Regions from separate parts of the Enterobacter huaxiensis genome, predicted to be linked through region 2. Evidence: predicted binding sites of a transcription regulator. Region 2 holds the regulator's gene; each other region holds the start of a gene.
The links. The regulator PhoB, encoded in region 2, activates phosphate uptake and scavenging genes when phosphate is short. The targets are predictions, from matches to a motif close to CTGTCATAAAACTGNCNNAT.
Positions count from the first base shown of each region.

Region 1: glpT (glycerol-3-phosphate transporter) is a predicted target of PhoB. The motif match lies at 4,426-4,445, and genes of this name have one in related genera.
Region 3: uvrB (excinuclease ABC subunit UvrB) is a predicted target of PhoB. The motif match lies at 1,330-1,349, and genes of this name have one in related genera.

Region 1 covers NZ_CP043342.1:1,517,856-1,527,767, reverse strand. The annotation lists gene nrdA (class 1a ribonucleoside-diphosphate reductase subunit alpha) at 1-323, shown strand, start outside; gene nrdB (class Ia ribonucleoside-diphosphate reductase subunit beta) at 405-1,535, shown strand; gene yfaE (class I ribonucleotide reductase maintenance protein YfaE) at 1,535-1,789, shown strand; gene glpQ (glycerophosphodiester phosphodiesterase) at 1,895-2,953, opposite strand; gene glpT (glycerol-3-phosphate transporter) at 2,965-4,317, opposite strand; gene glpA (anaerobic glycerol-3-phosphate dehydrogenase subunit A) at 4,569-6,197, shown strand; gene glpB (glycerol-3-phosphate dehydrogenase subunit GlpB) at 6,187-7,404, shown strand; gene glpC (anaerobic glycerol-3-phosphate dehydrogenase subunit GlpC) at 7,401-8,591, shown strand; gene D5067_RS07330 (nicotinamide mononucleotide deamidase-related protein YfaY) at 8,624-9,823, opposite strand.
Region 2 covers NZ_CP043342.1:3,730,062-3,739,973, reverse strand. The annotation lists gene mak (fructokinase) at 1-885, shown strand, start outside; gene sbcC (exonuclease subunit SbcC) at 1,065-4,196, opposite strand; gene sbcD (exonuclease subunit SbcD) at 4,193-5,398, opposite strand; gene phoB (phosphate response regulator transcription factor PhoB) at 5,586-6,275, shown strand; gene phoR (phosphate regulon sensor histidine kinase PhoR) at 6,297-7,592, shown strand; gene brnQ (branched-chain amino acid transporter carrier protein BrnQ) at 8,002-9,321, shown strand; gene proY (proline-specific permease ProY) at 9,403-9,912, shown strand, end outside.
Region 3 covers NZ_CP043342.1:3,317,300-3,327,211, reverse strand. The annotation lists gene bioD (dethiobiotin synthase) at 1-142, shown strand, start outside; gene D5067_RS15895 (ABC transporter ATP-binding protein) at 105-827, opposite strand; gene uvrB (excinuclease ABC subunit UvrB) at 1,581-3,596, shown strand; gene yvcK (uridine diphosphate-N-acetylglucosamine-binding protein YvcK) at 3,669-4,577, opposite strand; molybdenum cofactor riboswitch at 4,804-4,938, shown strand; gene moaA (GTP 3',8-cyclase MoaA) at 4,926-5,915, shown strand; gene moaB (molybdenum cofactor biosynthesis protein B) at 5,940-6,452, shown strand; gene moaC (cyclic pyranopterin monophosphate synthase MoaC) at 6,456-6,941, shown strand; gene moaD (molybdopterin synthase sulfur carrier subunit) at 6,934-7,179, shown strand; gene moaE (molybdopterin synthase catalytic subunit MoaE) at 7,181-7,633, shown strand; gene D5067_RS15855 (Bax inhibitor-1/YccA family protein) at 7,692-8,399, shown strand; gene D5067_RS15850 (lysylphosphatidylglycerol synthase domain-containing protein) at 8,489-9,451, opposite strand; gene clsB (cardiolipin synthase ClsB) at 9,451-9,912, opposite strand, start outside.

The sequences.
Region 1 (9,912 bases), 2.2 Mb from region 2:
TCGTACCGGATTACGAAACCCTGGGCAACAACTACGAGCTGCTGTGGGAAATGCCAAACAACGACGGCTACCTGCAGCTGGTGGGTATCATGCAGAAGTTTATCGACCAGTCGATCTCTGCCAATACCAACTACGACCCGACGCGCTTCCCGTCCGGCAAGGTACCGATGCAGCAGCTGCTGAAAGACCTGCTCACCGCCTATAAGTTTGGCGTGAAAACGCTGTACTATCACAACACCCGTGACGGTGCGGAAGACGCGCAGGACGACATGGTGCCGTCAATTCAGGACGATGGCTGCGAAAGCGGCGCATGTAAGATCTAATGTAAATGCCGGGTGGCGCTACGCTTACCCGGCCTACGATTTTGTTTGCCCGACTGACAAAATCTCTCACAGGACACACTCATGGCATACACCACCTTTTCACAGACGAAAAACGACCAGCTCAAAGAGCCGATGTTCTTCGGCCAGCCGGTCAACGTGGCACGCTACGATCAGCAAAAATATGACATCTTCGAAAAGCTGATTGAAAAGCAACTCTCCTTCTTCTGGCGCCCCGAAGAAGTGGACGTTTCCCGCGACCGCATCGATTTTCAGGCCCTGCCGGATCATGAAAAGCATATCTTCCTCAGCAACCTGAAGTACCAGACGCTGCTGGACTCCATTCAGGGCCGCAGCCCGAACGTGGCGCTGCTGCCGCTGATTTCAATTCCTGAGCTGGAAACCTGGGTTGAAACCTGGGCGTTTTCTGAAACGATCCACTCCCGCTCTTACACCCACATCATCCGCAATATCGTGAACGATCCGGCGGTGGTGTTTGACGATATCGTCACCAACGAGCAGATCCAGAAGCGCGCGGAAGGCATTGCCCACTACTACGACGAGCTGATCGAGATGACCAGCTACTGGCATCTGCTGGGTGAAGGCACGCACAACGTGAACGGCAAAAGCGTTACCGTGAACCTGCGCGCGCTGAAAAAGCAGCTGTACCTGTGCCTGATGAGCGTGAACGCGCTGGAAGCGATCCGCTTCTACGTGAGTTTCGCCTGCTCCTTCGCCTTTGCCGAGCGCAAGCTGATGGAAGGTAACGCCAAAATCATTCGCCTGATCGCCCGTGACGAAGCCCTGCACCTGACCGGGACTCAGCACATGCTGAACCTGCTGCGCAGCGGTACGGACGACCCGGAGATGGCGGTAATCGCCGAAGAGTGCAAGCAGGAGTGCTACGACCTGTTCGTGCTGGCGGCTCAGCAGGAGAAAGAGTGGGCAGACTACCTGTTCCGCGACGGCTCCATGATTGGCCTGAACAAAGACATTCTGTGCCAGTACGTGGAGTACATTACCAACATCCGCATGCAAGCGGTCGGCCTCGACCTGCCGTTCCAGACGCGCTCTAACCCTATTCCGTGGATCAACACCTGGCTGGTGTCCGATAACGTACAGGTGGCGCCGCAGGAAGTGGAAGTGAGTTCTTACCTGGTGGGTCAGATTGATTCTGAAGTCAACACTGACGACCTGAGCGACTTCCAGCTCTGATGTCACGCGTGACGCTACGCCTTTCCGGCACTGAGGTACTGTGTCGGGAAGAGCACCCTTCTCTGCTGGTGGCGCTTGAGGCGCATCAGGTAGAGGTTGAGTACCAGTGTCGTTCAGGCTATTGCGGCTCATGCCGCTGCCGTCTGGTTGCAGGCCAGGTAGACTGGCTGACCGAGCCGCTGGCCTTTATCAACGACGGGGAAATTTTGCCCTGCTGCTGCCGGGCAAAAGGCGATATAGAGATCGAGATGTGATGTTGTCCTTATCCCCTCTCCCGGTGGGAGAGGGTTAGGGTGAGGGCACCAGGCCGCAGAGCCTGATTGTCGGGTGGCGGCTTCGCCTTACCCGACCTACCAAACCTACTTCCGGTGAATGAATTCTACCGCTTTATCCGGGAAGTCCGTAAACAACCCGTCCACGCCCGCCTGGTTATACAGCACGTCGTAAAGCTGGTTCACGTCCGTCGCATACTCCGGCAGCTGGTCTGCACGCACCGTGTACGGATGCACCTGCATCTTGCTGGCATGCGCCTCTTTCACCATCGCCGTCAGCTTCACGTGGCCCGGCGTTGAGCCTTCCGCCACCAGCATATGGTAATCCGGCCCGATGCCGTCCGCGTACTGCGCGATCTGCTTCATCGCGCCCGGCTTAAACATCCAGTCGTAGCTGTAGTTAACCCACTTCCCGTCCGGCTGCTTCTCCTGGGTTTCATTCCAGTCGGTATAAGCGATCAGCTGCACCAGATTGAGGTTCATCCCCATCTTCGGCTCCAGCTCGGTTTTAATGCGCTTCAGCTCGGCGGCGTCAAAGCACTGCAGATAAACCTTGTCCTGCTTGCTGGTGTAGCCGTACTGTTTCAGCACGTCCAGGGTTTTCGCCGCGATGTCCTTCCCTTCCTGATGGTGGAACCACGGCGCTTTGATTTCCGGATAGATACCGATATTTTTACCGGTCGAGTGGTTCAGCCCCTGAACAAACTCAATCTCCTCTTCAAAGGTGTGAATGCGGAAGTCGGACTTGCCCATCGGGAAACGCCCCGGATAGACCTGCACCTTCTTGCCGTTTTCAATCTCGAAGCCTTCGGTAAACTTCAGGGAGCGGATCTCCGCCAGCGTGAAGTCGATGGCGTAGTAGCGGCCATCCTTGCGGGCGCGGTCGGGGAAACGTTCCGCCACGTCCGTTACGCGGTCAAGATAGTGGTCATGCAGGACGACCAGCCGATCGTCCTTCGTCATCACCAGATCCTGCTCCAGATAATCCGCCCCCTGCGCATAGGCCATCGCTTTTGCCGGAAGCGTGTGCTCCGGCAGATAGCCGCTGGCGCCGCGGTGGGCAATAACGATTTTATCCGCCGCCAGCGCGGAGCCGGTCATCAAGCCGGCCAGCAGCAGGCCGGTCGCTAATTGAGTCAGTTTCATCGTAAAGCTCCTTATTGACGACGCGCCTGAATTTCCGCGTGATGGCGTTTTTCACCGATCATAACGACAATCAGCAGCAGCACCGCCAGCACGCTGCCGCCAATCATCACCATAAAGCCGCCGTCCCAGCCGAAGAAGTCGACGGTATAGCCCACGATGGCGCTTGCTGCGACCGAACCGCCGAGATAGCCGAACAGACCGGTAAAGCCCGCCGCCGTCCCTGCCGCTTTTTTCGGTGCCAGCTCCAGCGCGTGCAGGCCGATCAGCATCACCGGACCGTAGATCAGGAAGCCGATAACGATCATACAGGCCATGTCCACACCCGGGTTACCCGGCGGGTTGAGCCAGTAAACGACGGTGGCAATGGTCACCAGCGTCATAAAGAACACGCCCGTCGCACCGCGGTTGCCCCTGAACACCTTGTCCGACATCCAGCCGCAGAGCAGCGTGCCGGGAATACCCGCATATTCGTACAGGAAGTACGCCCAGGAGGATTTATCCAGCGCGAAGTGCTTGACCTCTTTCAGGTAGGTTGGTGACCAGTCGAGGATGCCGTAGCGCAGCAGGTAAACGAACACGTTCGCCACCGCGATGTACCACAGCAGCTTGTTCGGCAGGACGTACTTCATGAAGATCTGTTTTGCCGTCAGCTCTTCTTCGTGCTCCTGGCTGTAATCATCCGGATAGTCGTTTTTATACTCTTCAATCGGCGGCAGGCCGCACGACTGCGGGGTATCGCGCATCAGCGCGAAAGCGATAATTGCCACGACGATGGCGCCGAAGGCAGGCATATAGAGTGCGGCCTTCCAGTCGTTAAACCAGGCCATACCCAGCAGGAACAGCAGAGGTGGAATACCGCCGCCGACGTTATGGGCGCAGTTCCACACCGACACAATGCCGCCACGCTCTTTCTGTGACCACCAGTGCACCATGGTGCGTCCGCACGGCGGCCATCCCATCCCCTGGAACCAGCCGCAGAGGAACAGCAGCACGAACATGATCGCAATACTGGAGGTCGCCCACGGCACAAAGCCCATGAACAGCATCACCGCTGCCGCCAGGATCAAACCGGCAGGCAGGAACACGCGCGGATTCGAACGGTCCGACACCGAGCCCATAATGAATTTGGAAAAACCGTAGGCGATAGAGATCCCCGACAGCGCAAAGCCCAGATCGCCGCGGGAGAAGCCCTGCTCCACCAGGTACGGCATGGCGAGAGCAAAGTTTTTACGTACCAGATAGTAAGCCGCGTACCCGAAGAAAATCCCCAGGAAGATTTGCCAACGCAGACGGCGGTAAAGCGGATCTACTTCTGCCTCAGGCAGACGCGCCCTGTGCGGCGCAGGTTTAAAGATACTGAGCATAACAGCCTCCGTGGCCTTGTATTGAGTGGGCAGGTGGCTCGCACCTGAATTCCAGAGGCGGCGATGTTAAGAAATCATGACGATTGTTACTGTGAATCAACGCACAGATTGTTACAGAAATATGACAGAATGCGCAAAAAAGCGCATGAAATCACGTTTCACTTTCGAATTGCGCGCGTTTATGTTCGAAATCAAACAAACCACACTTTTGCTGTGGCTAAATGATAAAAAACGAACATAGAGGGTAAACAATGACCCATCACGATCCTCGTTACAGCGATGTGATAATCATTGGCGGTGGTGCCACCGGCGCCGGGATCGCGCGTGACTGTGCCCTGAGGGGCTTAAGCGTCACGCTGCTGGAGCGCCATGATATTGCGACGGGTGCTACCGGGCGCAATCACGGCCTGCTACACAGCGGCGCGCGCTATGCGGTCACCGACGGCGAATCCGCACGCGAATGTATTGCCGAAAATCAGATCCTCAAGCGCATCGCCCGCCACTGCGTTGAGCCGACCGACGGCCTGTTCATTACCCTCCCCGAGGACGATCTGTCGTTTCAGTCGACCTTTATCACCGCCTGTACCGCAGCCGGTATTCAGGCTGAGGCCATTGACCCTGCCCAGGCGCGTCGGATTGAATCTTCCGTTAACCCAGCCCTGACGGGCGCGGTGAAAGTCCCGGATGGCACCGTCGACCCCTTCCGCCTGACCGCCGCCAATATGCTGGACGCCCGCGAGCACGGCGCGCGCATACTGACCGGACATGAGGTCACCGGGCTTATTCGCGAAGGCAGCACAGTCCGGGGCGTACGGGTCTTTGATACGCAGTACAACGAACACAGCGAGCTGTTTGCCGCCGTCGTCATTAACGCCGCCGGCATTTGGGGGCAGCGCATCGCGGAATACGCTGACTTATCCATTCGCATGTTCCCGGCCAAAGGCTCGCTGCTGATCCTCGACCACCGCATCAATAATCACGTGATCAACCGCTGCCGCAAACCGTCCGACGCCGACATTCTGGTGCCGGGCGATACCATTTCGCTCATCGGCACCACCTCTACCCACGTCGACTACAGCGAGATTGACCAAAACCGGGTCACGGCAGAAGAGGTCGACATCCTGCTGCGCGAAGGGGAAAAGCTGGCGCCGATAATGGCGCAGACCCGCATTCTTCGCGCCTACGCTGGCGTACGTCCGCTGGTTGCCAGCGACAACGATCCGAGCGGGCGCAACGTCAGCCGGGGGATCGTGCTGCTTGACCACGCCGAGCGCGACGGCATGGACGGGTTTATCACCATCACCGGCGGAAAGCTGATGACCTACCGCCTGATGGCACAGTGGGCGACCGATGCCGCGTGCCGCAAGCTGGGGAATACCGAACGCTGCGTGACGGCGGAACAGCCGCTGCCCGGCTCGCGGCAGTCCACCGAGAAGACGCTGCAAAAAATCATCTCGCTCCCCGCGCCTTTGCGCGGCTCCGCCATCTACCGCCACGGCGACAGAACGCCGCAGTGGCTCGGCGAAGGGCGACTGAGCCGCAGCCTGGTGTGTGAATGCGAAGCCGTGACCGCCGGTGAGGTGCAATACGCCGTGGAAAATCTGACGGTGAATAACCTGCTCGATCTCCGTCGACGCACGCGCGTCGGCATGGGGACCTGCCAGGGCGAGCTGTGCGCCTGCCGTGCTGCCGGGCTATTGCAGCGTTTTCACGCCACGACCTCTACCCAGTCGCTTGCTCAGCTCAGCGATTTTCTGAATGAACGCTGGAAAGGTATTCAGCCCGTCGCCTGGGGCGATGCCCTGCGAGAAAGCGAGTTCACCCGTTGGGTTTACCAGGGGCTTTGCGGCCTGGACAAGGAGACAGATCATGAAATTTGATACCGTCATTATCGGCGGCGGGCTGGCGGGGTTGCTCTGCGGTATCCGGCTCACGAAGCAGGGGCTGCGCTGCGCCATTGTCACCCGGGGCCAAAGCGCCCTGCACTTCTCGTCCGGTTCACTGGATCTGCTGGGCACCTCGCGCCCGGAAGATCTCCCCGCAGACCATCCCTACAGCCTGCTGGGCATCAAAAACGTCACCCGCTTCGCCTTAGAAACCGAAAATTTGCTGGCCGACTGTGGCGCGAGGATGCAGGGCCACGCCCGGCAAAACCACCAGCGCGTTACGCCGCTGGGTACCCTGCGCGCGGCGTGGCTCAGCCCGGAAGAGGTACCCGTAGCCCCCTTCAACGCCAGCCGCGTGCGGGTAGTGGGGATCGCCGGTTTCCTCGATTTTCAGCCGCATCTGGCTGCCGCCTCGCTGCGCCAGCAGGGGGTTGAGGTCGATACGGCAGAGATAGAGCTTCCCGAACTGGACGTGCTGCGGGAAAACCCCAGCGAGTTTCGTGCGGTGAACATCGCTCGCCTGCTGGATAACGCGGAAAAATGGCCGCTGCTGTACGAGGCGCTTAAGCCGCTCAGCGAGACCTGCGACGCCCTGTTTATGCCCGCCTGCTTTGGCCTGACGGACAACCGCCTCTGGCGCTGGCTGTCGGATCGCCTGCCCTGCACGCTCGGCCTGCTCCCCACGCTTCCTCCGTCCGTGCCGGGCATTCGTCTTCATACCCAGCTCCAGCGCCAGTTTGTAGCTCAGGGCGGCGTGTGGATGGCGGGTGACGAGGTAAAAAAAATCACGCTGAACGGCGGAGAAGCCAGTGAGGTGTGGACGCGAAACCACGGCGACATTCCCCTTCGGGCACGCTATACGGTGCTGGCCAGCGGCAGCTTCTTCAGCAACGGGTTGCTCAGCAGCCGCGAAGGCATTCGGGAGGCGGTCCTCGGGCTGGACGTCCGGCAAAGCGCCTCGCGCGCGGACTGGTATCAGAGTGATTTCTTCACCCCGCAGCCCTGGCAGCAGTTCGGCGTTATCGTCGATAACCTTCTGCACCCGCGGCTCGCAGGAACCAGGGTCGACAATCTCTACGCCATCGGCTCGATTCTGGGCGGCTACGATCCCATCGCGCAGGGCTGCGGCGGCGGCGTTTGCGCGGTGACGGCGCTCCACGTGGCAGAGCAGATTATCCAGCGCACGGAGGCACAACAGTGAACGATACCCGTTTTGAAAGCTGCATCAAATGCACGGTCTGCACCACCGTCTGCCCGGTTAGCGGCGTGAACCCGCGCTACCCTGGCCCGAAACAGGCGGGGCCGGACGGTGAGCGCCTGCGTCTGAAGGACGGCAAGCTGTACGACGAGGCGCTGAAGTACTGCATCAACTGCAAACGCTGCGAAGTGGCCTGCCCGTCGGATGTTAAAATCGGCGATATCATCCAGCGCGCCCGCGCGCGCTACGGCACGCAGAAACCCTCATTGCGCGATGCGATCCTGAGCCATACCGACCTAATGGGCAGCGTCTCAACGCCGTTTGCCCCGCTGGTGAATGCCGCAACGTCACTCAAGCCGGTGCGCCGGCTGCTGGATGCCGCGCTTAAAATCGACCATCACCGCAGCCTGCCGAAATATTCCCACGGCACCTTCCGCCGCTGGTATAAATCCGTGGCGACGGAACAGGCGCAGTTTGCCGATCGGGTGGCCTTCTTCCACGGCTGCTACGTAAACTACAACCATCCGCAGCTGGGCAAAGACCTGCTGAAGGTGCTGAACGCGATGGGCACGGGCGTACAGCTGCTCAGCAAGGAGAAGTGCTGCGGCGTGCCGCTGATTGCCAACGGATTTACCGAGAAAGCGCGTAAGCAGGCGAAAACTAACGTCTCGTCGCTGCGCGAGGCCATCGTCGACAGGGGGATACCGGTACTGGCCACCTCATCCACCTGCACCTTTACGCTGCGCGATGAATATCCGCACCTGCTGGACGTGGATAACACCGGCCTGCGCGAACATATCGAGCTGGCGACGCGCTTCCTGTGGCGCAGGCTGGACGGCGGAAAAACGTTACCGCTGAAGGCGTTACCGCTTAAAGTGGTCTATCACACGCCGTGCCACATGGAAAAGATGGGCTGGTCGCTCTATACGCTGGAGCTGCTGCGGCTTATTCCGGGGCTGGAGCTGACGGTGCTGGACTCGCGCTGCTGCGGCATTGCGGGCACCTACGGCTTCAAGAGGGAAAACTACGAAACCTCGCAGGCGATTGGCGCACCGCTGTTCAGGCAGATTGAGGAGAGCGGCGCGGATATCGTGGTGACCGACTGTGAAACCTGCAAATGGCAGATTGAGATGTCCACCAGCAAGCGCTGCGAACACCCGATAACGCTGCTGGCGAAGGCGCTGGGCTAAAGGTTGCCGGGGCGACCGCCCCGGCAAACGGATCACTCAACGAACAATGATTCCACCACGTTAATCCAGCCGTGCTCGCTGGCGACCTCTTTACCGTTCAGCCAGCGGCGCAGCATGTTGAGCGCCATCATCGCACACACTTCCTGGCGCACCGCCACGCTGTGGCGGGTGATACTCATCTTCACCCGCAGCGCATGCGTGCCTTCCGGCGTCGCAAGGGCAAAATTAAGGTGTTCATCATCCACGCCGCCAACGGCCAGCGCCAGCCCGGCGAAATGCTTCACTCTGCGCTCGGACGCCCAGCGCGCGGTCTGCGCCAGCGTCTCCTGCTGGAACGGCACCACTTCGCTGGCCAGCAGCGGCGCGCCGGCACGCGAAAGCTGCAGCGCCAGCAGGCCGCCGGTGAACTGTTCGCTTAAGGTGACGCTCAGCTGACGCGACTGAAGGCGCTGCGCGATCTGCGCGGGCAGTCCTTCCGTTCCTTCGAAAATCAGGCTCTCGCCCGCCACGCGCTGGACTTCCGGCCACAGCGCCAGCATGGCGGCTTTCTGCGTCGCCGGGCCGGTCAGCTTGAGCTCGATAATCGGCATGGAGGAGCGATAGCCCATCGAAACGCCCGGCGGCAGCGGGAGGTGATCCAGGCTCTGGGCCAGATCGCTTTCCGAGCGGCCAAAGGTGGTCAGACGCAGGCACAGCGGCGGTTCAGGCAGCGTAAAGCGCTGGCGAAGGCGCGGCAGGATCTGCTGCTCAACCATCACCTTAAATTCAGACGGCACGCCCGGCGTGAAGAACATCAGGCAGCGGTTCAGCTGGACGGCAAAGCCGCAGGCGGTGCCGACAGGGTTGTCGATAAGCTCGGCGCTGGCAGGTATTTCGGCCTGCTTGCGGTTGCTCGGCGCCATCACCCGGCCGCGCCCGGAGAAGAAGCGCTCCATCTGCGCCAGCCACTCCTCATGGAGCACCAGCCCTTCGCCTTTGGCGGTGGCGGCGGCCAGGGCGCTCAAATCATCGCTGGTCGGGCCAAGCCCGCCGTTCACAATCAGCACGTCGCAGTGCTCGCTGCGCTCGCGAAGAATGTTCACCAGTGATTCAAGATTGTCGCCCACGGTGTTGCGGCGCGTTAAGGGTAATCCTTGCTCAAAGAATAGATCGGCCAGCCAGGCGGCATTGGTGTCAATAATTTGCCCATGCAGCACTTCGTCGCCAGTGGATAGCATTTCCACGTTTATCATTGTGTTCTCCCACTTCTATGGTCAAAACACTATAACGCATATGGAACAAGGGAGAAGAGAAACAGGCGCGACGGAACGCCGCGCCGGAG
Region 2 (9,912 bases):
GGCGGCACCAAAACGGAAGTCATTGCGCTGAGCGAGCAGGGGGAGCAGCTGTTCCGCCACCGGCTGCCCACGCCGCGCGATGATTATCAGCAGACGATTGAGACGATTGCCCGTCTGGTTGAGATGACTGAACAGGCGACGGGGGAAACGGGGAGTGTCGGAATGGGGATCCCAGGCTCGATTTCGCCCTATACCGGCGTGGTTAAAAACGCTAACTCGACGTGGCTTAACGGTCAGCCCTTTGATAAGGACCTGAGCGCGCGCCTGAACCGCGAGGTCCGACTGGCTAACGATGCCAACTGCCTGGCGGTTTCAGAGGCCATTGACGGCGCCGCTGCCGGGGCGCAGACCGTTTTTGCAGTGATTATCGGCACCGGCTGCGGGGCGGGCGTGGCCTTCGGTGGCCGTTCACACATTGGCGGTAACGGAACGGCAGGCGAGTGGGGGCACAACCCGCTGCCGTGGATGGATGAAGATGAGCTCAAATACCGCGCTGAAGTACCCTGCTACTGCGGCAAGCAGGGGTGTATTGAGACCTTTATTTCCGGCACGGGCTTTGCGACCGATTACCATCGCCTGAGCGGCCAGCCGCTGAAGGGTAACGAGATTATGCGCCTGGTTGAAGAAGACGATCCGCTCGCTGAGCTGGCGCTCAGCCGCTACGAAACGCGGCTGGCGAAATCGCTGGCGCACGTGATCAATATTCTCGATCCGGACGTGATTGTGCTGGGTGGCGGCATGAGCAACGTCGACCGCCTGTACGCGACGGTGCCGACGCTGGTGAAACAGTGGGTCTTCGGAGGGGAGTGTGAAACCCCGATACGCAAAGCGGTGCACGGAGATTCCAGCGGCGTGCGCGGCGCGGCGTGGCTGTGGCCGGAATAAACGCAAAACGGCAACCTGCGTTGCCGTTTTTAATGTTTGTACCCTCTCCCTGTGGGAGAGGGCCAGGGTGAGGCAAGGGAAAAGCAAAACAGCAACACAAGTTGCTGTTTTTAAGGTTTATTCCCTCTCCCTGTGGGAGAGGGCCAGGGTGAGGGCACCAGACCGCACCGTCCCCCCATTCACCCCACCGAAAATTCTCTGTCCAGCCTGCTATATCCCAGCCCGTTAATCTTCTTCACCCTGATCTGCACCGGAATGCGCTCTTTCATCGCCTCAACGTGGCTGATCACGCCAATGGTTTTCCCGGTAGCATTCAGGGCGTCGAGCGCATCCAGCGCGGTATCCAGGGTTTCGCTGTCGAGCGTGCCGAAACCTTCATCCAGGAACAGGGAGTCAATCCGCGTTTTATGGCTGACCAGGTCGGAAAGCGCCAGCGCCAGCGCCAGGCTCACCAGGAAACTCTCGCCGCCTGAAAGCGTGCGGGTGTCGCGGACAGCATCCGCCTGCCAGGTATCGACCACTTCCAGCTCCAGCGCGTCGCTGACCTTACGCTGAAGCAGATAGCGTCCGTGCAGGCGGTTGAGCTGCTGGTTAGCAAGCCAGACCAGATTATCCAGCGTCAGCCCCTGAGCAAACTTGCGGAATCTGTCGCCGGTGCTTGAGCCAATCAGCGCGTTCAGATAGGCCCAGTCATCGGCCAGACGTGCCGCCTCGTCAATTTGCCGCATGAGCGCCTGCTGGTGCAGACGGTTATCGCTGTCCTGCTTGAGCTGCTGGCGGATCTCACCCTGGCGAGTGGTGTTCTCACGCAGCTGCTGCGCCAGCTGCTGCAGCTGGGCCTGCAGCGTTTGGGCGTCGGCATTAAGCTCATCCGAACGCAGCGCCTGATGGCTCTGCAGCTGCTGCTCCGCCTGGGCAAAGAGCGCCGTAGCCTGCTGTATCTGCTTCTCCAGCATCTGCTTTAATTCTTCCAGGTGTTGAACGGTGTCGGCATCAAGAAGCGCGGAAAGAAACGCGTCTCGATCGTCAAAGTGGCTGGCTGACAGGGCCGCGCTGAATTGAGACTGCGCCTGCTGCAAACGTTCACTCTCCAGCGTCTCCTGCTGCTGCTGTGCGATAAGCTGGCTTTGCAGCGACACGCACTCGTCGTGAACTTCACGCCAGCCGTCAGGAATAACCGCTTCGGCTTCTGTGCTATCCCCCGCCGGAAGGGTGTCCAGAAGTGGCGTCAGGGCGTTAATACGCTCCTGGGTGGCGCCGTGCTGGGTCTGTTTCTCCTGCCACTGCGCGAATTCGGTTTCGCGGGTCTTCAGCCAGACGGCCTCTGTTCCCTCTTCAGGAACGTTAAGCGACAGCGCCGCCAGGGCGTTTTCCAGACCCTCACGCGTCGCCGCCAGCTGTTGCTGATACTGACGCTCCTGTTCTTCCTGCTGGCTAAGCTGGCTTTGCAGCGTCAACCGCTGGCTGAGCTGATAAAGCTGCCGCTCGTAGTGTTCCTGCTCGCTCATCCACGGGGCAATATCATCCTGAATATTCAGCGTAATATTGAGAGAGGCACACACTTCCAGCCACTCTTTAGTGAGCGCTTGCTCTTCCTGAGAGAGCGCCTGCGCTTCGTCTGTCTCGCGTTGGATCTGCTGTGACAGGGCATTAACCTGGCCCAGCACCAGCAGACCGTCTTCTTTAAGCGCGACGACCTCTTTTTCCAGGGTATCCCTGCGGCGCTGGTTATCCGTGAGCTCAAGCGCCTGATACGACTCAACGGCGGGGTGTTCGCTGGAACCGCACAGCGGGCAGGGTTTACCTGCCTCAAGCTGGGAGCGATAATTTTCCAGCTTTTTGATCGTCGCTTCGCTCTCGCACAGTGCCTTCAGGTCGACAAAGTGCTGGTTTTTCTCTTTGTACTGCTGTCGACGCAGGGCCAGGGTTTCATTGAGTTTTAACTGTTCCGCCTGCGCTTTTTGTACGCTTTCATTATTCTGACGCAGGCGTTTTTGCAGCGGCTGATAGCGGGCGTTTAGCGCGGTCAGACGCTGACGCAGCGCGCGGGATTGCCCCAGCAGCTCCATTGCCGCAGCAACCTCGTCTGCCGTCAGCGTCAGGGGACTCACCGGCAGGCCAGCCAGCTTCTGGCGCAATTCAGCGATGCGCGCAGCCAGCGTAGCCAGCTGATGTTTATCGCGATTGAGCTGAGAGAAGTGTGCCCGCCAGCCTGCAATTTCCTGGCCCCACAGGCGGAACCGGTCATGTTCTGCCAGCCACTGAGCCAGGGCGGCGAGTTCAGCCTGTAGCTGCAGCCGGTTTTGCTGCGCCGCGTTACGGATCCGCGCGCGCAGGGCAGTTTTTGCCAGTAAGCGAGTATTTACTTCAGCAATTCGCTGCTGCGTTTGCGCCAGTCGTGACGTCTGTTCTTGCTGATGCTCCCACAGCGGGCGGAGCCGGGCGGCAGGCAGCGCATGCTGGAGCTTAGCCAGGTCAGGTGCCGCCTCCGCAAGCGCCCGTTGCGCCTGTTGCTGAGAAAGCGCGGCGCGCTCCCGCTCGCGCAGGAGTTCATCCTGACGCGTAAGCCACTGAAAATCCTTCTGCTGACTCTGCTGCTGCGTGAGAAGCGTTTTCTCTTCGTCAGTAAGTGACTGCAAACTTTGCTGCAACTGCTGCTGCTGTTCTTCGCTAAGCAGTACGATGCCTGCGGCCTGCGCCTCGCACATCTCCAGCGCGCTGCGGGCGGCTTTGTGCTTTTCAAAGACCATGGCGGAAATCTGGCCGTAAATTTCCGTTCCGGTGAGTTCCTCCAGCAGTTCCGCGCGATCGCTGGGTTTGGCGTTAAGAAAAGCGGCAAACTGCCCCTGAGAGAGCAGCATGGAGCGGGTAAAGCGGCCATAGTCCAGCCCGGTGAGCGCCGCGGTTTGCTCAAGTTTATCCGTTACCTTGTCGGCCAGAATCTTGCCGTCTTCGCAGCGCGCCAGCTCCACGCGCGGAGCCTGCAGATTTCCGTCCGGCTGATTACGCGCGCGGTTCTGGCTCCAGAAAGCGCGGTAGGCTATGCCTTTTACCTCAAATTCCACTTCTGCCAGGCACTCGGCGGTATCGCGGGTCATCAGGTCGTTTTGCGCCTGAGACACTTTTTGCAGGCGCGGGGTTTCGTGGTACAGCGCGAGGCAGATGGCGTCAAGCAGGGTGGTTTTGCCCGCGCCGGTGGCGCCGGTAATGGCAAACAGCCCGTTGCTTGCAAAAGGCTCGGCGGTGAAGTCAATTTTCCACTCGCCCTTGAGTGAGTTGAGGTTTTTCAGACGCAGGCTCAGAATTTTCATGCGTTTTCTTCCTCATCGTTGAGCGCGTGCAGGGTATGGGCGAATAGCTCGTTAAGCCTTGCGCGCTTGTCGTCGTCAATCTCTTCCTGGGACAAGCGGCGTTCAAACACCTCTTCCACCTTCAGTTCGCTGAGGGTTTCACGCTGGGCGCCGAGAAGAATTTTCTCGCGCTGTTCACGGCTGCGGCGCACCAGCAACACCTCCACGGGCAGATCTTCCGTCAGCGACTGAATTTTTCGCTGCATATCGTGCAGGTAGTCGTCGGTAGTGATTTCGATATCCAGCCAGACGGGCGGATTAAGCGCCGCGCCGCGCCACTGCTCTAGCTGTGCGGTGATGGCGTCGAGATCGCCTTTCAGCACCGCCAGCGGCTGGGTAACGGGCACCTCAAGCGTCTCTACCGCGCTGAGTTTACCGTCGGTGAAGCTCACCAGGTGGACGGATTTGGCTTTGCCGGTTTCATCGAAACTGAGCGCGAGGGGGGAACCGCAGTAGCGAATGTGCTCCGCGCCGCCGACGATCTGTGCCCGGTGTATATGTCCGAGCGCAATGTAGTCGGCTGGCGGGAAGTTTTGCGCCGGAAAGGCATCCAGCGTGCCGATATAGATGTCACGTACGGCGTCACTTTTACTGGCACCGACGGTAGTGAGATGTCCGGTGGCAATCACCGGGAGCGTCAGCTCACCGCGCAGGGCGCAGGCATCTTCATGCTGCCGATGATAATAGTCGGTGATGCTTTGTAACAGATGCTGCTGCTTTTCGCCGCCGGACAGCCCCGCCTGGCTTTGCACGATATCGCGCGGGCGCAGGAAGGGAACCGGGCACAGCACGGCCCCCGGCGTGCCGTCGCGTTTTTTCAGGATCTGCGGCGCATGCCCTGCGCTGGCGACCACGGTGGTATTGAGAAACGCCAGAATATCCCGAGACTCATTGAGCGTGGCCACGGAGTCGTGGTTTCCGGCAACAATCACCAGATGGCATCCAGTCTGCTGCAGGTTGACCACGAAGCGGTTATATAACTCACGCGCATAGCTCGGCGGCTGTCCGGTATCAAAGATGTCACCCGCGACAATAATGGCATCAACGTCATGCGACTGAGCCGTCTTCAGCAGCCAGTTCAGGAACGCTTCATGTTCTGCGGCGCGGCTTTTACTGTAAAAGTTTTGACCCAGATGCCAGTCCGAGGTGTGAAGTATGCGCATAAGAGATCCGTGGCGAAAAATGATGGTGCGGATTATAAACTGTCAGGGAACGGAAAATAACCGCTGTCATAAAACAACAGTTTGCCAGTTATGGTGGTAATGTTTTTCATAAATCTGTCATAAATCTGACGCATAATGACGCCGCATTACAAACTTGTAATTTAAATAAGATAAGACAGGGCAAAGTATGGCGAGACGTATTCTGGTCGTAGAAGATGAAGCTCCAATTCGTGAAATGGTGTGCTTCGTGCTCGAACAAAATGGCTTCCAGCCGGTTGAAGCGGAAGATTATGACAGCGCGGTGAACCAGCTGAATGAACCCTGGCCCGATCTGATTCTGCTGGACTGGATGCTGCCGGGTGGCTCTGGACTGCAGTTCATCAAACACATTAAACGTGAAGCGATGACCCGCGATATCCCGGTTGTGATGCTCACGGCGCGCGGTGAAGAGGAGGATCGCGTGCGCGGTCTGGAAACCGGCGCGGACGATTACATTACCAAGCCGTTCTCCCCGAAGGAGCTGGTGGCCCGCATCAAAGCCGTTATGCGCCGTATTTCCCCGATGGCGGTAGAAGAGGTGATTGAGATGCAGGGCCTGAGCCTTGACCCAACCTCACACCGTGTCATGACGGGCGAAAATCCCCTCGACATGGGGCCGACCGAGTTTAAGCTTTTACACTTCTTTATGACGCACCCGGAACGCGTTTACAGCCGCGAGCAGTTGCTGAATAACGTCTGGGGAACTAACGTCTATGTCGAAGACCGAACGGTTGACGTCCATATTCGCCGCCTGCGTAAAGCGCTGGAACTGAGCGGCCACGATCGCATGGTGCAGACGGTCCGCGGCACGGGTTATCGTTTCTCAACCCGTTTCTGAACAATGACAGGAGTGTGACGCGTGCTGGAACGTCTGTCATGGAAAAGGCTCGTCTTTGAACTGATCTTATGCTGTATTCCGGCCTTCATTCTGGGGGCCTTTCTTGGACATCTACCCTGGTTTCTGCTGGCGGCAGTCACCGGCCTGCTGATCTGGCATTTCTGGAATTTACTGCGTCTTTCCTGGTGGCTGTGGGTCGACAGAAGTATGACGCCCCCGCCGGGGAGCGGAAGCTGGGAGCCGCTGCTGTACGGCCTGCACCAGATGCAGATGCGAAATAAAAAGCGCCGCCGCGAGCTGGGAAGCCTTATCAAACGTTTCCGAAGCGGTGCAGAATCGCTGCCGGATGCGGTCATTCTGACCACAGAAGAGGGCACCATCTTCTGGTGTAACGGCCTGGCGCAACAGCTGCTGGGCCTGCGCTGGCCGGACGATAACGGACAGAACATCCTCAACCTTCTGCGTTACCCGGAGTTCACGCAGTATCTCAAAACGCGCGAATTTACGCGTCCGCACAATCTGAAGCTCAATAATGGTCGGCATCTTGAAATTCGCGTGATGCCCTACAGCGATCGGCAGTGGCTGATGGTGGCGCGCGACGTCACCCAGATGCACCAGCTGGAAGGCGCGCGGCGTAATTTCTTCGCCAACGTGAGCCATGAGCTGCGCACGCCGCTGACGGTGCTGCAGGGATATCTGGAGATGATGCAGGAGCAGATCCTGGAAGGCGCGCCGCGCGAGAAAGCGCTGCACACCATGCGGGAGCAAACCCACCGGATGGAGGGGTTGGTCAAACAGCTTCTTACGCTCTCGAAGATTGAAGCGGCCCCCTCGCTTGCGCTGACTGACACCATCGATGTGCCAATGATGCTGCGGGTCGTGGAGCGTGAAGCGCAGACGCTCAGCCATAAAAAACATGAGTTCACCTTTGAGGTCGATAACACCCTTAAAGTGCTTGGCAGCGAAGACGAGCTTCGCAGCGCCATCTCCAATCTGGTCTATAACGCGGTGAACCATACGCCGGAAGGAACGCATATTTGGGTGCGCTGGCAGCCTACCGCAGCGGGCGCGGAGTTTAGCGTTGAGGATAACGGGCCGGGGATCTCATCTGAACACCTCCCGCGTCTTACCGAACGTTTCTACCGTGTCGATAAAGCGCGCTCGCGACAAACCGGAGGCAGCGGCCTGGGGCTGGCGATTGTGAAACACGCGGTGAATCACCATGAGAGCCGTCTCGATATCCAGAGCACCTTAGGCAAGGGAACCCGCTTCAGCTTCGTGATTCCGGAACGATTAATTGCCAAAAAAAGCGCCTGATAGCGGACCTGTCATTATTCCTTTCCACGGGCCAGCCATTGCTGGCCCGTTTGCTTTGCGGTCAAGCGAAACGCGAATGAATTTTATACGGTTGATGTTTTTTTGTTCGCATGATTAGCCATGCGTTTTTCTTATAACTAGCCTGATGTGCTGGTTTGTATTTTCATGCTGGCATATTGTTCTGGTTTTACGATCCCACCTTGCCTTTAAACGTTATAAGCGTTTAAATTGCCCCCCATATACTGTCAGACCGACTGTATTTGCGTGGTAAATCGAAAAACTATTCTTCTCCACGCCAGGACGGGAGCATATCCCGCTGAAATTGAGCAAATTTTCCGCTGTATCGTCCCGTACGGGATGGCGAAAATCTCAACGTTTTCAACACCACATCCACAGGCAGTAAGGTTTTATGACCCATCATTTAAAATCGCGTGACATCATCGCGCTGGGCTTTATGACATTTGCGCTGTTCGTTGGCGCAGGTAATATCATTTTTCCTCCAATGGTTGGCTTACAGGCGGGTGAACACGTCTGGACCGCTGCGTTTGGCTTCCTGATTACGGCCGTGGGTCTACCGGTTCTGACCGTTGTCGCGCTGGCGAAGGTCGGCGGCGGCGTGGATAGCCTGAGCACGCCGATTGGCAAAGTGGCTGGCGTTCTGCTGGCGACCGTCTGCTATCTGGCCGTGGGCCCGCTGTTCGCTACGCCGCGTACGGCAACGGTTTCCTTCGAAGTGGGTATTGCCCCGCTGACCGGTGACGGCGCGATGCCGCTGTTTATCTACAGCCTGGTCTACTTTGCGATCGTGATTCTGGTTTCCCTCTATCCGGGCAAGCTGCTGGACACCGTGGGCAACTTCCTCGCTCCGCTGAAAATCGTCGCGCTGATTGTGCTGGCGGTTGCCGCTATCGTCTGGCCGGCGGGTCCTATCAGTACGGCGATGGATGCGTACCAGAACGCGGCGTTCTCTAACGGCTTTGTGAACGGCTACCTGACCATGGATACGCTGGGCGCCATGGTGTTTGGTATTGTTATCGTTAACGCCGCGCGCTCCCGTGGCGTGACCGAAGCACGTCTGCTGACGCGCTATACCATCTGGGCTGGCCTGATGGCCGGCGTGGGCCTGACGCTGCTGTACCTGGCGCTGTTCCGCCTGGGCTCTGACAGCGCAACGCTGGTTGACCAAAACGCGAACGGTGCGGCTATCCTGCACGCTTACGTTCAGCACACCTTTGGCGGTGCGGGCAGCATGCTGCTGGCGGCGCTGATCTTCCTGGCGTGTCTGGTTACCGCTGTTGGCCTGACCTGCGCGTGCGCAGAGTTCTTTGCTCAGTATCTGCCGCTCTCTTACCGCACGCTGGTGTTTATCCTCGGCATCTTCTCTATGGCGGTATCGAACCTCGGTCTGAGCCACCTGATTCAGGTCTCTATTCCGGTGCTGACGGCCATTTATCCGCCGTGCATTGTGCTGGTGGTGCTGAGCTTCACCCGTCCGTGGTGGAACAACTCGTCGCGAATTATTGCACCAGCCATGTTTATCAGCCTGATTTTTGGTATCCTTGACGGGATCAAAGCATCAGCATTTACAGACGTGCTGCCTGCCTGGACACAGCGTCTGCCGCTGTCCGAGCAGGGCCTGGCCTGGCTGATGCCTACCGTTGTTGCGCTGGTTCTGGCGATTATCTGGGACCGTGCTGCAGGGCGTCAGGTCGCATCGAACGCCCATTAATCAACGGCAACAAACTGTTTAACCACGGGGCTTAAGGCCCCGTGGTTTTTTGTTTTTTTCGTGTTGAATGGCAAGATTTAAATGGAAAGCACTAACAAACTTAAGCGTGGACTGAGCACGCGCCACATCCGCTTTATGGCGCTGGGCTCTGCTATCGGCACCGGTCTTTTTTATGGCTCGGCAGATGCCATCAAAATGGCCGGTCCAAGCGTGCTGCTGGCGTACATTATCGGTGGGGTTGCGGCCTATATCATTATGCGCGCGCTGGGAGAGATGTCTGTTCACAACCCGTCCGCCAGCTCCTTCTCGCGCTATGCACAAGAAAACTTAGGCCCGCTGGCAGGCTTTATCACCGGCTGGACCTACTGCTTTGAAATCCTGATTGTGGCGATTGCCGACGTAACCGCGTTTGGGATCTACATGGGCGTCTGGTTCCCCGACGTACCGCACTGGATATGGGTGTTGAGCGTGGTGCTGATCATCTGCGCCGTCAACCTGATGAGCGTGAAGGTGTTCGGCGAGCTGGAGTTCTGGTTCTCGTTCTTCAAAGTCGCGACCATCATTATCATGATCCTCGCCGGTTTCGGCATC
Region 3 (9,912 bases), 410 kb from region 2:
GTATCTGGTGACGCTCAGGCGGGTGCTGCCCGCTCCGTTTCTTGGTGAGATCCCGTGGCTTGCAGAAGGCGCGGAAAATGCCGAAACCGGGCGCTATCTCGACATCAGCGCCTTGCGTCCAGCGACATCCAGTGGGCGATAAGCTCGTCATCCAGTTCGTTAACGTGGCCCTGCGCCACGTTACGCCCGCGGTAGAGCATGCAGAAACGGTCCGCAACGCGGCGGACAAACGACAGCTGCTGCTCGGCTAACAGTACCGTCATTCCCAGTTCCCTACTCAGGCGCGCCAGCAGCTGCCCCAGCCTCTGGGCAAAGCTGTGCCCGGCACCCAGCATTGGCTCATCAAGGATCAGCACGCGGGGACGGCTCACCAGCGCGTTGGCGAGGGCGAGCTGGTACCGATCGTCAGGCGATAGCCCGTTTGCACGGCTTTGTCGCAGCGGATAGAGCTGCGGAAAGAGTTCGAAAATGTCGCTTTTCGCCGCTGAGGCGGTCTGGCCCGTCGCCCGCATGGCGACGTGCAGATTCTCTTCAATGGTCAGTTGAGAAAATATCCGCCTGTCCTGTGAAACATAGCCGATTCCCGGCTCTGCGTGCTGCGCCGGCGCCTGGCTGAGTAAATCTCTTGGCGGGGCGCCAGCTTCATGCCAGATGATGGTGCCGCTCTCCACGGGAATATTGCCGGTGATGCAATTGATCAGAGTGGTTTTACCCATTCCCGGCAGGCCCACCACGCCCGTGCATAAGCCCGGGGGTAAATCCAAATCGACATTCCATAGCGTATGTTGGCTTCCGTAAAACTGATTGACCGCGCGCAGACTCAACATCTTTCTCTCCTTAAAAATGCGTAGGGGGAAGGCCCGCATAATCATGTGCAAAACGCCTGCCAGAACCGATAATCTGATTAAAAAAGAGACTTTTTTAAGAATGCGCCTCAGGGAGGCAGGCAGAAGATTACACTGTTGCACAGCGGTAGTGCCGGGTCGGGTGGGTTATGGTGCAGGGCAGCAGAATGGCTGAAATGTGAGTAAGATCTCATCGATTGGTTATGTATGACGCAACTGTTTATCATCAAAAAAGAGATATAAAAATTTTTTGTCGCCGCTTCGTGGGAAAAACCGGGAATTTGCCGAGTGGCGGTCCGTACGGGCTGGAAGCAGTTATCCACTATTCCTGTGGATAACCATGTGCATTAGAGTTAGAAAACACACGGTAAGCGAGAGAATACGCGGGTTACGCGCAAATTGGTGCGAAACGCGGCTTTAGAAAATATCATTTACTATTTAGCAGGTTAGATAAAAGCAATTGCCGTAATGAAAGTGTCACCCGTTGCCATAAAACTATCATTACCTCGCTTGACAAATGTTAAAAAAGGAAATGTTCTGGGGATAACCCCGGTTCGTTGGTGTTTTATCTTGTCGCTGTTTAAATTTCCATCAAAAACGCGCGCCCAAACGATGCGCTACGCTAAATATCCTTACACGCCACTGGTTTTTCATCCAGTGTTTTTTACTGGCATTCCTGGCCACAACGAGTAAAATTACTCACCTGCCGCTTATTACGTCATCAGGTCGTCGCCCATGAGTAAACCGTTCAAACTGAATTCTGCGTTTCGTCCTTCGGGGGATCAGCCCGAGGCCATCCGTCGCCTGGAAGAGGGGCTGGAAGATGGGCTGGCGCACCAGACGCTGCTGGGTGTGACCGGCTCGGGTAAAACCTTTACCGTCGCCAACGTCATTGCGGATTTACAACGCCCCACGATGGTGCTTGCGCCGAACAAAACCCTGGCGGCGCAGCTTTACGGTGAGATGAAAGAGTTCTTCCCGGATAACGCGGTGGAGTATTTCGTCTCCTACTACGATTACTACCAGCCTGAGGCCTATGTCCCAAGTTCAGACACCTTCATCGAGAAGGATGCCTCGGTGAACGAACATATCGAGCAGATGCGTCTGTCGGCGACCAAGGCGCTTCTGGAGCGTCGCGATGTTGTCGTGGTGGCATCGGTCTCTGCCATCTACGGTCTGGGCGATCCGGATCTCTATCTCAAGATGATGCTGCACCTGACGCAGGGGATGATCATCGACCAGCGCGCCATCGTCCGTCGTCTGGCGGAGCTGCAGTATGCCCGTAACGATCAGGCGTTCCAGCGCGGAACCTTCCGCGTGCGCGGTGAGGTGATCGACATCTTCCCGGCAGAATCTGACGATATGGCGCTGCGCGTTGAGCTGTTTGACGAAGAGGTTGAACGGCTGTCGCTGTTCGACCCGCTGACCGGACACGTTGAGTCGGTGATCCAGCGCTTCACCGTCTACCCTAAAACGCACTACGTGACGCCACGCGAGCGTATCGTGCAGGCGATGGAAGATATCAAAGTCGAGCTGGCCGATCGTCGTAAAGTGCTCCTGGCGAACAACAAGCTGCTTGAAGAGCAGCGCTTAAGCCAGCGTACCCAGTTCGATCTCGAGATGATGAACGAGTTGGGCTACTGCTCCGGCATTGAAAACTACTCGCGCTATCTCTCCGGGCGCGGGCCGGGTGAAGCACCGCCAACCCTGTTTGACTACCTGCCGGCGGATGGGCTGCTGGTGATTGACGAATCCCACGTCACCATCCCGCAAATTGGCGGGATGTACCGCGGCGACCGCGCGCGTAAAGAGACGCTGGTGGAGTACGGTTTCCGTCTGCCGTCTGCGCTGGATAACCGTCCAATGAAGTTTGAAGAGTTTGAGGCGCTCGCGCCGCAGACCATCTACGTATCGGCAACGCCGGGCAACTACGAGCTGGAGAAATCCGGTGAGGACGTGGTTGATCAGGTGGTGCGTCCGACCGGGCTGCTGGATCCGATTATTGAGGTCCGCCCGGTGGCCACGCAGGTGGACGATCTGCTCTCTGAAATCCGTACCCGCGCGGCCATCAACGAGCGCGTGCTGGTCACCACGCTAACCAAACGCATGGCGGAAGACCTGACGGAGTATCTGGAAGAGCACGGTGAGAAGGTGCGTTATCTGCACTCGGATATCGATACCGTTGAGCGTATGGAGATTATCCGCGACCTGCGTCTTGGCGAGTTCGACGTGCTGGTGGGGATCAACCTTCTGCGAGAAGGTCTGGATATGCCTGAAGTCTCTCTGGTGGCCATCCTGGACGCTGACAAAGAGGGCTTCCTGCGCTCAGAGCGTTCGTTAATTCAGACCATTGGCCGCGCCGCGCGTAACGTCAACGGGAAAGCGATTCTGTATGGCGACAAGATCACCCCGTCGATGGCGAAAGCGATTGGCGAAACGGAACGTCGTCGCGAGAAACAGCATCGCTACAACGAAGAGCACGGTATTACGCCGCAGGGTCTGAACAAGAAGGTGGTGGATATTCTGGCGCTGGGTCAGAACATTGCCAAGACCAAAGCGAAGGGCCGTGGCAAAGCGCGTTCAGTGGTGGAAGAGGATACCGTTGTGCTGACGCCAAAAGCGCTGCAGCAGAAAATCCACGAGCTGGAAGGGCAGATGATGCAGCATGCGCAGAACCTGGAGTTCGAAGAGGCGGCGCAGATCCGCGACCAGCTGCATCAGCTGCGGGATCTTTTCATCGCGGCATCGTGAGTAAGGTCATGTTTTCCCCCTCTCCCCGTGGGAGAGGGCCGGGGTGAGGGCATCAGGCCGCACAAAGCGGCCCTAACCCAGCGCCTGAATCGCCTTTTCCAGCGCCTCACGCAGCAGGTGACGGTCGTGGCGATATTTGATATCGCTGGCCTCCAGCGGCTCCTGTACCACCACCCGATCGCCGATGCCGGACACATCCACATTCGGCCCGACGACCACGCCGTCGATAATTTTCTTACCGACGTACTGCTCCATCAGATTCAGCTTATCCGCCAGCGACAGGCTTGCCGCCGCCGGGCTCAGCTCGCGCCCCAGATTGCCGATGTAAACCATCGGAGCCGGCGTCCTGCGCAGCGCCTGCGCCAGCTCTTTCACAAGAATAATCGGCATCAGGCTGGTGTAAAAACTGCCCGGACCGATCAGGATCAAATCCGCTTCGCTGATGGCTTCAACCGCCTCGCGCGTGGCGGCTACGCTGGGGTAGGTCATGAGCTCTTTCGGCGCGACGGTGAGCTGGTCAATATTTACCTCACCATAGACTTCATGGCCTTCTGCGTCTATCGCCATCAAATCCACCGGATGTTCGGACATCGGAATCAAAAACGCGTCCACTTTTAGCAGGTTACGGATTAAATTGATCGCCTCAAGAGGCCGCACGCTCAGGTGATCCAGCGCCTTAAGCATCAGATTTCCGAGGTTATGCCCGGAAAGCTCGCCATTCCCGCCGAAACGGTACTCAAACATCGCGGAAGCCACGCTCGGCTCCGTAATTAACTGATTAAGACAGTTGCGCATATCACCCCAGGCAATCCCGCCTTCGGCGCGGCGGATCCGCCCCGTTGAGCCTCCGTTATCCGTTGTGGTAACGATCCCTGTTAACCGGGATCCAAGGGAGGATAATGAGGACATTACCCGTCCCAGACCGTGGCCTCCGCCAAGGGCGACGACGCGGTCAAGATCCGCAAAAGTGCGATTGCGCATACACATTCCTTATCTCATTCGATCTGCGTAACAGTAACCTAACTACCCCTAAAAGACGATGGCTCACCCTACGCAAAATGACGTATATCAATGCGAAAGTGCGACTTTTAGGTATTCTGTAACGAAAATGCACGATCATGTCGTTATGTATATAACTATATAGCGAAAAGCGAGAATGGCGAAGTGTTGAGTTACGCGCTACTATCGCCATAACCACGTTTTCGTTTTTGAAAACATACACTCTAGCCCTGGCGCCTGTGTCGAACGATATGGCGCCCTGGCCGTGGCGGTTTTGCCACCAGGGTACAGAAAGAAATGACTGTGCCTCCCGTATCTGGAAAGGTGTACATGGCTTCACAACTTACTGATGCTTTCGCGCGTAAGTTTTTCTACTTACGTCTGTCGATTACCGATGTGTGTAACTTCCGTTGCACCTACTGCCTGCCCGATGGCTACAAGCCGGGTAAGGTCACCAATAACGGCTTTCTCTCCGTCGATGAAGTGCGCCGCGTGACGCGCGCCTTCTCAGCGCTCGGCACGGAAAAAGTCCGCCTGACCGGTGGGGAGCCCTCACTGCGTCGTGATTTCCCCGACATCATTGCCGCCGTGCGTGAAAATGAGCGTATCCGCCAGATTGCGGTCACCACTAACGGGTACCGCATGGCCCGTGACGTGGCGAGCTGGCGCGATGCGGGCCTGACGGCGATAAACGTCAGCGTCGATAGCCTCGATGCGCGTCAGTTCCACGCCATTACCGGGCAGGATAAATTCCAGCAGGTGATGGACGGTATCGACGCGGCGTTCACGGCCGGTTTCGACAAAGTCAAAGTCAACACGGTTCTGATGCGTGATGTGAATCATCATCAGCTGGACACCTTCCTGGCGTGGATCAAACCGCGCCGCATTCAGCTGCGCTTTATCGAGCTGATGGAAACCGGCGAGGGCAGCGAGCTGTTCCGCCGCCATCATATCTCCGGCATGGTGCTGCGCGACGCGCTGCTGAAGCGCGGCTGGATCCACCAGATCCGCCAGCGCAGCGACGGCCCGGCACAGGTCTTTTGTCACCCGGATTACGAAGGGGAAATTGGACTGATCATGCCCTATGAGAAAGACTTCTGCGCCAGCTGCAACCGTCTGAGGGTCTCCTCCGTCGGCAAGCTGCACCTCTGCCTGTTTGGGGACGGCGGCGTAGATCTCCGCGATCTGCTGGAGGAGGACGCTCAGCAGGACGCGCTTGAAGCGCGTATTTCTGAAGCGCTGACGCATAAAAAACAGACCCACTTCCTGCATCAGGGCAACACCGGAATTACTCAAAACCTGTCATACATTGGCGGGTAAACCGTCTTAAGAAGGAATCCGAAGATGAGTCAGGTAAGCGCAGAATTTATCCCGACACGTATTGCTATTCTTACCGTTTCTGACCGCCGTGGTGAAGAGGATGACACCTCCGGCCACTGGCTGCGCGATGCGGCCCACGAGGCGGGGCACCACGTTGTTGATAAAGCCATTGTCAAAGAGAACCGCTACGCCATTCGCGCGCAGGTATCACAGTGGATCGCCAGCGACGAGGTGCAGGTGGTCTTGATCACCGGCGGCACCGGTTTTACCGCAGGCGACCAGGCGCCGGAAGCGCTGCTCCCGCTGTTTGACCGCGAAGTGGAAGGCTTCGGTGAGGTGTTCCGAATGCTCTCGTTTGAAGAGATTGGCACCTCCACGCTGCAGTCGCGCGCCGTGGCGGGCGTGGCGAACAAGACGCTAATCTTCGCCATGCCGGGTTCGACCAAAGCGTGCCGCACCGCATGGGAAAACATTATTGCCCCGCAGCTGGATGCCCGCACCCGTCCGTGTAATTTCCACCCTCATTTAAAGAAATAAGCTATGTCGCAACTGACCCACATTAACGCCGCCGGTGAAGCGCATATGGTGGATGTTTCCGCCAAGGCTGAAACGGTGCGCGAGGCGCGCGCCGAAGCGTTCGTCACCATGCTGCCAGAAACGCTGGCGATGATTATCGACGGCAGCCACCACAAGGGCGACGTCTTTGCCACCGCGCGTATCGCCGGGATCCAGGCCGCGAAGCGCACCTGGGATTTAATTCCCCTCTGCCATCCGCTGATGCTCAGCAAAGTGGAGGTGAATCTGCAGGCGCAGCCGGAGCACAGCCGCGTGCGCATTGAATCACTTTGCCGCCTGACCGGTAAAACCGGCGTTGAGATGGAAGCCCTAACGGCGGCGTCCGTGGCGGCGCTGACTATCTACGATATGTGCAAGGCCGTGCAGAAAGATATGGTGATTGGCCCGGTGCGTCTGCTGGCGAAAAGCGGCGGCAAATCCGGCGATTTTAAGGTGGACAGTCATGATTAAGGTGCTCTTTTTTGCGCAGGTCCGCGAGCTGGTCAATACTGACAGCCTGACGCTGGACGCGCCGTTTGAAAACGTTGCCGCGCTGCGCGCGCATCTGGCCGCGCAAAGCGACCGCTGGGCGCTGGCCCTGGACGAAGGCAAGCTGCTGGCTGCCGTTAATCAGACGCTGGTGGAGTTCTCTCATCCGCTGTCAGCAGGGGATGAAGTGGCCTTCTTCCCACCGGTTACAGGGGGCTGAGATGGCGGAAACCCGAATTGTGGTCGGCCAGGATCGCTTTAACGTCGGTGCGGAATATGACTGGCTGGCGGAGCGCGACGAAGACGGCGCGGTGGTGACCTTCACCGGAAAAGTGCGTAATCACAACCTTGGCGACAGCGTGAAGGCGCTGACGCTGGAGCACTATCCGGGCATGACGGAAAAATCGCTGGTGGAGATTGTGGAACAGGCGCGAGGCCGCTGGCCGCTGGGGCGGGTGACGGTTATCCACCGCATCGGTGAGATGTGGCCAGGCGAGGAGATTGTCTTCGTCGGGGTGACCAGCGCGCACCGCAGCAGCGCCTTTGCGGCAGGGGAGTTCATTATGGACTTCCTCAAAACCAAAGCGCCATTCTGGAAGCGTGAAGCGACGCCGGAAGGCGACCGGTGGGTGGAATCCCGCGACAGCGACAAGCAGGCGGCCAGCCGTTGGTAACAGGTTTAGTTTGATGTGTTAGTCTTAACGTGTGTGTCAACTTAATCAGGAGTGAATCATGGACCGATTTCCGCGTTCCGATTCAATAGTACAGCAGACCCGTAGCGGCCTGCAGACGTATATGGCTCAGGTGTACGGCTGGATGACGGTCGGCCTGCTGCTCACCGCGTTTATCGCGTGGTATGCGGCAAATACGCCAGAGATCATGATGTTTATCTTCTCGAGCAAAATAACCTTCTTTGGCCTGATCATTGCGCAGCTGGCGGTCGTTTTTGTCCTTTCCGGTATGGTGCATAAGCTCAGCGCCGGCATGGCAACCACGCTGTTTATGCTCTATTCGGTGCTGACCGGGCTAACGCTCTCCAGTATTTTCATCGCCTATACCTACGCCTCGATCGCCAGCACGTTTGTGGTGACCGGCGGGATGTTCGGCGCGATGAGCCTCTACGGCTACACCACCAAGCGTGACCTGAGCGGTTTTGGCAGCATGCTGTTTATGGGGCTGATTGGGATCGTGCTGGCGTCGCTGGTGAACCTGTGGCTGAAGAGCGAAGCGCTGATGTGGGCCGTGACCTATATCGGGGTGGTGGTCTTCGTCGGGCTGACGGCCTACGACACCCAGAAGCTGAAGAACATTGGCGAGCAGATTGACGTGCGCGACAGTTCAACGCTGCGCAAATACTCGATTGTAGGCGCGCTGACCCTCTATCTGGACTTTATCAACCTGTTCCTGATGCTGCTGCGTATTATGGGCAACCGTCGTTAAGGTTGCTTTGCCGGGTGGCGGCTTCGCCTTACCCGGCCTACGAAACGCGAACCGTAGGTCGGGTAAGGCGAAGCCGCCACCCGACTTATTCACTTCGCTAACATCCTCTCGTTCTTCGCCCGCAGCTTCTTCGCCCGACTCTCCAGCACCAGATAACAGACCGTCGCCAGCGCCAGCGGCAGGAAGTAGTAGATCATGCGGTATGCCAGCAGGGCGGCGATGATTGTGCCATGAGAAACATGTTCCCCCGCAAGCAGCGCGATAAACACCGCCTCCAGCACGCCAATACCCGCCGGAATATGCACAATCACCCCGGCAATGCTGCTCACCAGCAGCACGCCGAGCACGAAGAAGTAGTTCACGTCTTCGCCAATCAGCAGCCAGATAATCGCCCCCATCGCCATCCAGTTGGCGCTGGAGACCACCATCTGCAGTACCGCGAATTTCCACGAGGGCAGCACCAGCTTTTGCCCTTTGATGGTCATATGCCGACGCTTAGCAAAGGCGCAGGCCCACAGGTACACGGCGATGATCAGCAGCAGCACGAAGCCTAAAATCCGCAGCGTGGTTTCATCGATATACCAGTGCGCGGGCAGCTGCACCACGCCGATGGTAAAGATTACCCCACCGAGCAGAATATACCCCAGCCAGTTGGTGGTGATGCTTAACGAGAAAATGCGCGTGATGGTCCCACCCGGCAGGCCGAGGCGCGAATATAAGCGATAGCGCATGCCAATCCCGCCGACCCAGGTGCTCAGCGTCAGGTTAAAGGCGTAACAGATAAACGACACCAGCATCACCTGACGCTTGGCCAGCTTGTGGCCGCAGTAGGCGCGGCCCAGCAGGTCATAACAGCCGTACATCAGGTAGCTTACGATGACCAGCCCAACGGCGCTAAGCAGCACCGTTCGGTTGTAGTTGCGGATAACCTTCCACACCTCTTCCCAGTCAACTTTTTGGGCGTACACCACCAGCAGCACCGCGACGGCAATAAAGAACAGCCAGGTGAGGATTTTCTTCGCCACGCGCCAGCGTGGATGGGATTTTGACATCAGGTTTTCCCTCCGTCTTCCGCTTCTACGCGGTCCTGGGTTTCCATTTCGGGTTGAACCGGTGGGTCCACCTGCGCAAGCTTCGGCGTGTGCGCGGGGAGCCAGCCGACCATGGCCGGGAAGTGGCGCAGGAAGTGGAACACCACCACGCCGACGCCAACGTTCCACCAGCTGCGCTTGGGCACCATGGATTGATCCACCCGCACGCAGTCCTTGTCGATAAGCCCCTGAAGGTTTTCGCGCAGGGTATGATTAAACTGGCGATCGTGGATGATCAGGTTCGCCTCCAGATTGAGCGACAGGCTCAGCGGGTCGAGGTTGCTCGAACCAACGGTTGCCCAGTGGTCATCCATCAGGGCCACTTTGCCGTGCAGCGGGCGGCGGCGGTATTCATAAATCTGCACGCCGCTCTTAACCAGATAGCGATAAAGCAGACGCGCGCCCACCTTCACAATCGGCAT